One region of the Methylobacterium mesophilicum SR1.6/6 genome, then DNA from elsewhere that is predicted to be linked to it. Evidence: predicted binding sites of a transcription regulator. Region 1 holds the regulator's gene; the other holds the start of a gene.
What was found. The regulator LexA, encoded in region 1, represses DNA repair genes until DNA is damaged. The targets are predictions, from matches to a motif close to TGTTCNNNNTGTGTTCNG.

Region 1 (3,496 bases):
GGCGTTTTCCCGGGAGCCCGCGGGAGGAATTGAGATGGCGGAGAGCACGGATCGGGGTTCCGGCTGGAGCCTTCAGGCGAGCGCCGTGCCCGACGGGGTGCGCCTGGAACTCGCCCTATCCGACCTCGGCGGCGCGCCGGTCACCGCCGCCATCACCCTGGACCGGGCGGAGGCCCGCGCCTTCGCCCGCGCGCTGCTGGCGGCGGCTGGGGACGCGACCGAGCGCACCTTCCCCAAGCCGGGGACCTGAGCCGGGGACCTGACGGGCGCGGGCGCCGGGCCCGCGGTTCAGCGCAGGATCAGGCCCGGATTGCGGCCCGGAAGCCGCGGAACCACCGTGCCGCGCTTCTCGATCGGCGCGTCGCACGCGTAGGCGAACTCTGTCTTCAGCGGATCGAACACGGTCTCGCCGGTGATCCGGCAATCCTCGCGCACGGTCTCGTCGAGATAGGCCCGGGCCGCGGTCCGGAAGCGCTTCACCCGCGTCGCCTCGGGCTCGGGATCGATCCGGACCTCGCTCAGGTTGCAGCCGGCATATTCCCGCAGGGCGTTCGAGACGATCAGCATCCGGCGCACTTGCCGGTTGTCGTAGACCTCGTAGGGCTCCTTGCAGCCGATCGTCACCACCTGCGGGGTCAGCGCGACGTAGTTCCGGGAGATGTAGGAGAACCCGGTCGTGCAGCCGGCGAGCGCCAGGCCGAGGGTCACCACGCCGAAGGTCACCACGCCGAGGGGCAGCAGAGCTGCGGGTCGTCGCATCCTCGTCATCCCAGCCCGATCCACGCCGCGCCCCGGGCTTATCCCCGGACGGCCGGCTGGACGCATTGAAACGGCTCCGCTTGCGCCGTCAATGCGTTTCTCCCCGGCAGGCGGCCGCCACGCACGCAAGCGTGGCCATATCTCTCTTGCGGAACACTTGCGGAACGTTTAACGTGTTCGTGATTTGTTTCTGTGGCCGCCACGAGGCGGTCCCTCAAGCCGCGAGGCCCACGTCGATGCTCACGCGCAAGCAGCTGGACCTCCTGCGCTTCATCCAGAACCGCATGCAGGAATGCGGCGTCCCGCCGTCCTTCGACGAGATGAAGGACGCCCTCGACCTGAAGTCGAAGTCGGGCATCCACCGGCTGATCACGGCCCTCGAGGAGCGCGGCTTCCTCCGGCGCCTGCCGAATCGGGCGCGCGCCATCGAGGTGATCCGCATCCCCGAGAGCCTGACGCAGGCGGCCGCGGCCCAGGCGCCCGCCGAGCCCCGCCGGTTCACCCCGAGCGTGGTGGAGGGTGGCAAGTCCAAGCAGCCACCGCTGCCCGCCAATGCCCGCATGATCGACGAGGCCGGACGGGCGGTGTCGATCCCCGTCATGGGCCGGATCGCGGCCGGCACGCCGGTCTCGGCGATCCAGAACCAGAGCCACGCCATCACCCTGTCGCCGGACTTCCTGGCCGGCGGCGAGCACTACGCCCTGGAGGTGCGCGGTGATTCGATGGTCGAGGCCGGCATCCTCGACGGCGACCTCGTGGTGATCCGCAAGCAGGACACCGCCAACACGGGCGATATCATCGTGGCCCTGATCGACGACGAGGAGGCGACGCTCAAGCGCCTGCGCCGCCGCGGCTCCTCGATCGCCCTGGAGGCCGCCAACCCGGCCTACGAGACCCGCGTCCTCGGGCCCGACCGGGTCCAGATCCAGGGCCGCCTCGTGAGTCTCGTCCGCCGCTACTGAAGCGGTTCGGCGGGCGCGTCGCCGGGCGCGTCCCCGCCGCTCGATCCGTCGGCCTCAGCCGGGGCCGCAGGCTCCTCCATGGCGCGACTGCTGTCGACTGCGGCGGTCATCGGCGGTGCCGGCTTCGTGTCCCGGTGCGGTCGCCACGGCAGGCCGCGATCACCGGTCCGGGCGTAGCGCGCGGTGAACCCGCCGGGTTCGGCCCGGAGCGCCACGGCTCCGTGATCCGCCAGGACATGCCGGTCGATCACGAGGGGCCCCGTGCAGGTCGGGGGCGCCGCGAGGCCGGTGATCAGCACCGCGGCCCGGGCGCAATCCTCCGGGAAGGCGCGGCGATCCCGGACCAGCGCGACCGCCCGCCCATCCGGCAGGCGCGCGGTGCATCCGAGCCGGTCGCAGCGCCCGCTTCCGGACGGCGTGACCAGCGCGCCGGGGCGCCGCCCGTCGCCGTCCGCCTTCAGCCACTGTTCCAGCACGAAGCCGGAGGGGCTGCCCAGGGCGGCGAGGCGGCCGTCCGGCCCCCGCACCGCCGCGCCGCCGCCCTGCCGGTCGACGTAGACGTCGTAGCGGTCCGGCAGCACGGTGAGCCAGAGCCCCAGCAGGAGGGGCGGCCCGGCGAGCCAGCGCAGGCGCGAGACCGGGAGCGTCGCCAGCAGCAGGCTTGCGGTCAGCAGGGTCAGCGCCGCGGTTCCGAAGGCCGGCAGCACGAGGATGGCGCGCTCGAACCCGGCGATCCACTCGGAAATCGCCAGCATGCCCCCCACCGCCTGACCCATCAGCCACCAGACCGGCCGGTCGAGGGCGAAGGGATAGGCCAGGATCCCGAGGACCGCGGCGGGCATCACCACCAGGGAGACGAGGGGCAGCGTCAGGGCGTTGCCGACGAGCCCGAAGGGCTGCACGGTCTGGAAGTGGTAGGTGGCGAAGGGCGCGGTGGCGACCTGCGCCACCAGGGTCGTGGCCAGGGTCCCGGTGACCGCCGACAGGCCGCTGCCCACAAGGCGCCCGATCCGTCCCGCCCCGGGGCGCACGAACAGCCGGCCGTCGATCAGGCGCGCGCAGGCGATCAGCCCCGCCACCGCCCCGAACGACATCTGGAAGCTCGGGCCGAGCAGGCCCTCCGGCTCGCGGGCGAGCGCGATCAGGGCGGCGAGCGCGAGGTTGCGCATCGACAGGGCCGGCCGGTCTGCCAGGATCGCGCCCAGCATGATCAGGGTCATGATCAGCGAGCGCTCGGCGGCGATGTCCCAGCCCGAGAAGGCGCAGTAGGCGGTCACGCCCACCATGGCGAAGCCGGCCGCGATCTTCTTGATCGGCCAGACCAGCGCGCAGTACGGCACCAGGGCGAGGGCCGCCCGGACCAGCCAGAACACCACGCCGGCGGCCAGCACCATGTGGAGCCCGGAGATCGACACCACGTGGTAGATGCCGGCGGCGCGCAGCGCGTCGTTGGTCGCCGGCCCGATCAGCCCGCGCTTGCCCGTCACCAGGGCCGCCGCGACCGCCCCCGCCTGCCCGCCCTCGGCCTCCGCGATCCGGCGGGTCAACGCGTTGCGGGCCGCGTCCAGCGTCGCGGCGAGCCGCAGGCGCAGGGGCGGCGGCTCCGCGGGCGCGCGGACCGTGACCGCTCCGACCAGCGAGCCCACGGCGCCGAGACCCTGGAAATACGCGTCCCGGGCGAAGTCGTAGCCGCCGGGCCGGGCGGCCTCCGGCGGCGGCAGCAGCCGGGCGGTTGCGGCGATGACGTCCCCGGGTCGCGGGATCGGCGTCCTGCG
Region 2 (3,496 bases), 570 kb from region 1:
CCCGCCGCGCGATCACCCGCGAGATGAAGCGCCAGGGCCGCGTCTGGATCCGGGTGTTCCCGGACGTGCCGGTTTCGTCGAAGCCGACCGAGGTCCGCATGGGCTCCGGCAAGGGCGCCCCGGATTACTGGGCGGCCCGGGTCCATCCCGGCCGGATCATGTTCGAGGTCGACGGCGTTGCCGACAACATCGCCAAGGAGGCGCTCCGCCTCGGCGCCGCGAAGCTCCCGATCCGCACGCGGGTCGTCCAGCGCATCGCCGACTGAACGGAGGATATCGTGAAGTCGACCCAACGAGTGTCTGATCTGAAGGCGCTGTCGCCGGATCAGCTGAATGACGAGTTGATCAACCTCAAGAAGGAGCAGTTCAACCTGCGCTTCCAGGGGGCCACCGGCCAGCTCGAGAACGTCGCCCGCGTCCGCGAGGTCCGTCGCGACATCGCCCGTGTCCGGACTCTGCAGCGTGCCAAGACGCTGCAGCAGGCCAAGGGCTGAGGCGGGTTTTAGGAGACAACCATGCCGAAGCGCATCCTGCAGGGCACCGTCGTCAGCGACAAGGGTGAGAAGACTATCGTGGTGAAGGTGGAGCGCCGCTTCACGCACCCGGTGATGAAGAAGACCGTCCGCCGCTCCAAGAACTACCACGCGCACGACGAGGCGAATGTCGCCAAGGTCGGGCAGACGGTGTTCATCGAGGAGTGCCGGCCCTACTCGAAGACCAAGACCTGGAAGCTGGTCGAGGGCGAGGTTGCCCAGGCCGAGGCTGGCGAAGCCGCCTGATCCCGACCCGGCGGCGCAGCGGGATGGTGCCTGAAGCGGCGTCCATCCCGGGGGCGCCGTCTGAGCGGAACGACGAACGCCCGGACGCATTTCGACTCGCAAGAGCCGGATTCGTGCCGGGCGTCGTCGTTTTCGGTGCCTGCGGCCGGTGGGGTCCGGACGAGCGCCTGCGGCACGGTCCACGATCGTACGCTGCTGTGCGTGATCGAGTGATCCCGTCCTTATGCCGAGATGCCCGCGTGCGAGGGCGGCCATCGAAAGCTCCAGGGATCTCGGGGCGATCTGGAGGGCGTCTTCGAGGCCTGCGCGGCCCCTTGCCGCTCCTCAGTATGAGTGCGTGGCTTGGATCGCCGATCTGAGGCTCTCCGATCTCGTGTCGCGTACCGTGCGCCCGCGAATCTCGCCCTCCCCGGTCGAGACTCCGGACGGGTTGCTGTCGTCGCAGCTTTATCCGAGACGCACGCAGAATTTCGCGGCCAGCCGGCGGCCGAGCAGCCCTACAGCCCTTGCCGATAGAGAACAAAACAGGTACATAGAGGCCGTGGCGACGCGCGTTGTGAACTGCGTCCAACCCCTTCATAAGGAGCCCGCCAGATGGCCCAGCCCGCATTGAAAGTGGTCGACATGCCCCCGGTGGACAAGGACAAGTCCAAGGCCATTGACGCCGCCCTGTCTCAGATCGAGCGCGCCTTCGGCAAGGGCTCGATCATGCGGCTCGGGAAGTCCGACAAGGTGCAGGAGGTCGAGACTGTCTCGACCGGCTCTCTGGGTCTCGACATCGCGCTCGGCGTCGGTGGCCTGCCGCGCGGCCGCGTCATTGAGATCTACGGCCCCGAATCGTCCGGCAAGACGACGCTGGCGCTGCACACCATTGCGGAGGCCCAGAAGAAGGGCGGCGTCTGCGCCTTCGTGGATGCCGAGCACGCCCTTGACCCGGTCTACGCCCGCAAGCTCGGCGTCAATCTCGACGACCTGCTGATCTCCCAGCCCGACACGGGCGAGCAGGCGCTCGAGATCACCGACACGCTGGTGCGCTCCGGCGCCATCGACGTGCTGGTGGTCGACTCGGTGGCCGCGCTGACTCCGCGGGCCGAGATCGAGGGCGAGATGGGCGAGAGCCAGCCCGGTCTCCAGGCCCGCCTGATGAGTCAGGCCCTGCGCAAGCTGACCGGCTCGATCTCGCGCTCGAACTGCATGGTCATCTTCATCAATCAGATCCGGATGAAGATCGGTGTCATGTACGGCAGCCCCGAGACGACCACGGGCGGCAACGCCCTGAAGTTCTACGCCTCGGTGCGCCTGGATATCCGCCGTATCTCGACCCTCAAGGACCGGGACGAGGCGATCGGCAATCAGGTCCGCGTCAAGGTGGTGAAGAACAAGGTCGCGCCGCCCTTCAAGCAGGTCGAATTCGACATCATGTTCGGCGAGGGCGTGTCGAAGGTCGGCGAGCTGATCGACCTCGGCGTGAAGGCCGGGATCGTCGAGAAGTCCGGCGCCTGGTTCTCGTATAACAGCCAGCGCCTCGGCCAGGGCCGCGAGAACTCGAAAGGCTTCCTGCGCGACAACCCGAAGATCGCCGCGGAGATCGAGGGCTCGATCCGGCAGAATTCCGGTCTGGTCGCCGAGAAGATCCTGGAGAACGCCGCCCCGACGGCGGACGACCTCGACGAGGGCGAGGCGTAAGACGCGCCGCCGCGGGCCTGAGAGGGCGGGCGGCGCATTGATCGACGCTTGAGTTTTGGCGGCCTCGGAGTCTCTCCGGGGCCGCTTCCCGTTCCGGGGTAGGACACGGCCGCGTCGCGGCTGCGCGCGTGCTGTGCGCCGTCATCACGAGCGCAGCGAAGGTGAACCCAGGGCGGCGCGAGGCTGGCCGTCGTTGTGCGGCCGGATCGCTTCGCTCCGCTCGCAAGGACGCCGGCGCTCGCCATGGAACGGACACTGCGAGAACCCGGGCATGCCGCCCGGGAGAGCCCGGGCGCTGGCGCGCGGCCCCGCCTCAATCCACCATCGTCTTCTTCACGGTCTCCACGAGCTGCTTCAGGCTGAAGGGCTTGGGCAGGAAGTTGAAGGTCTCGCCCTCCGGCAGGTTCTTGCGGAAGGCGTCCTCGGCGTAGCCGGAGACGAAGATCACCTTCAGGTCGGGCTGGTGCTTGCGCACCTCTCGGAGCAGGGTCGGGCCGTCCATCTCGGGCATGACGACGTCGGAGACCACGAGGTCGATGGGCTGCAGGCCCTCGCGGACGATGGCCAGGGCCTCAAGGCCCGAGGCCGCCTCCAGCACGGTGTAGCCGCGGGCCGAGAGCGCCCGGCTGTTGACCGCGCGCACCGGATCTTCGTCCTCCACGAGCAGGATGGTGCCCTGCCCCGTATGGTCGGCCGCGGGCTTGCGCGGCGCCGGCACCCCGGCCTTGCCCGGTGCGGCCTCGCCGGGCGGGGCGGGCTCGGACGGCTTGAGATCCGGCTTCGCGCCCTCCGCGGCATCCGGCTTCGGGAGCGCGCCCGGCTCCGCGCGCGGCAGGGCCGGCGTCGGCACCTCCTCCGGCTCGGCGACCGGCACGTGCCGCGGCAGGTAGATGCGGAAGGCCGTGCCCTCGCCCATCGTCGACTGGACGTCGATGGTGCCGCCGGACTGCTTGACGATGCCGAACACCGTCGAGAGGCCGAGGCCGGTGCCCTTGCCGATCTCCTTGGTGGTGAAGAACGGCTCGAAGATC

Region 2: the regulator LexA is predicted to act here: its motif matches at 1,295-1,312, upstream of recA (recombinase RecA).

Annotation. Positions count from the first base shown of each region.
Region 1 covers NZ_CP043538.1:5,032,784-5,036,279, reverse strand. The annotation lists gene MMSR116_RS23835 (hypothetical protein) at 35-250, shown strand; gene MMSR116_RS23830 (hypothetical protein) at 289-759, opposite strand; gene lexA (transcriptional repressor LexA) at 996-1,721, shown strand; gene MMSR116_RS23820 (ComEC/Rec2 family competence protein) at 1,715-3,496, opposite strand, start outside.
Region 2 covers NZ_CP043538.1:5,600,059-5,603,554, reverse strand. The annotation lists gene rplP (50S ribosomal protein L16) at 1-266, shown strand, start outside; gene rpmC (50S ribosomal protein L29) at 279-494, shown strand; gene rpsQ (30S ribosomal protein S17) at 516-779, shown strand; gene recA (recombinase RecA) at 1,404-2,465, shown strand; gene cckA (cell cycle histidine kinase CckA) at 2,779-3,496, opposite strand, start outside.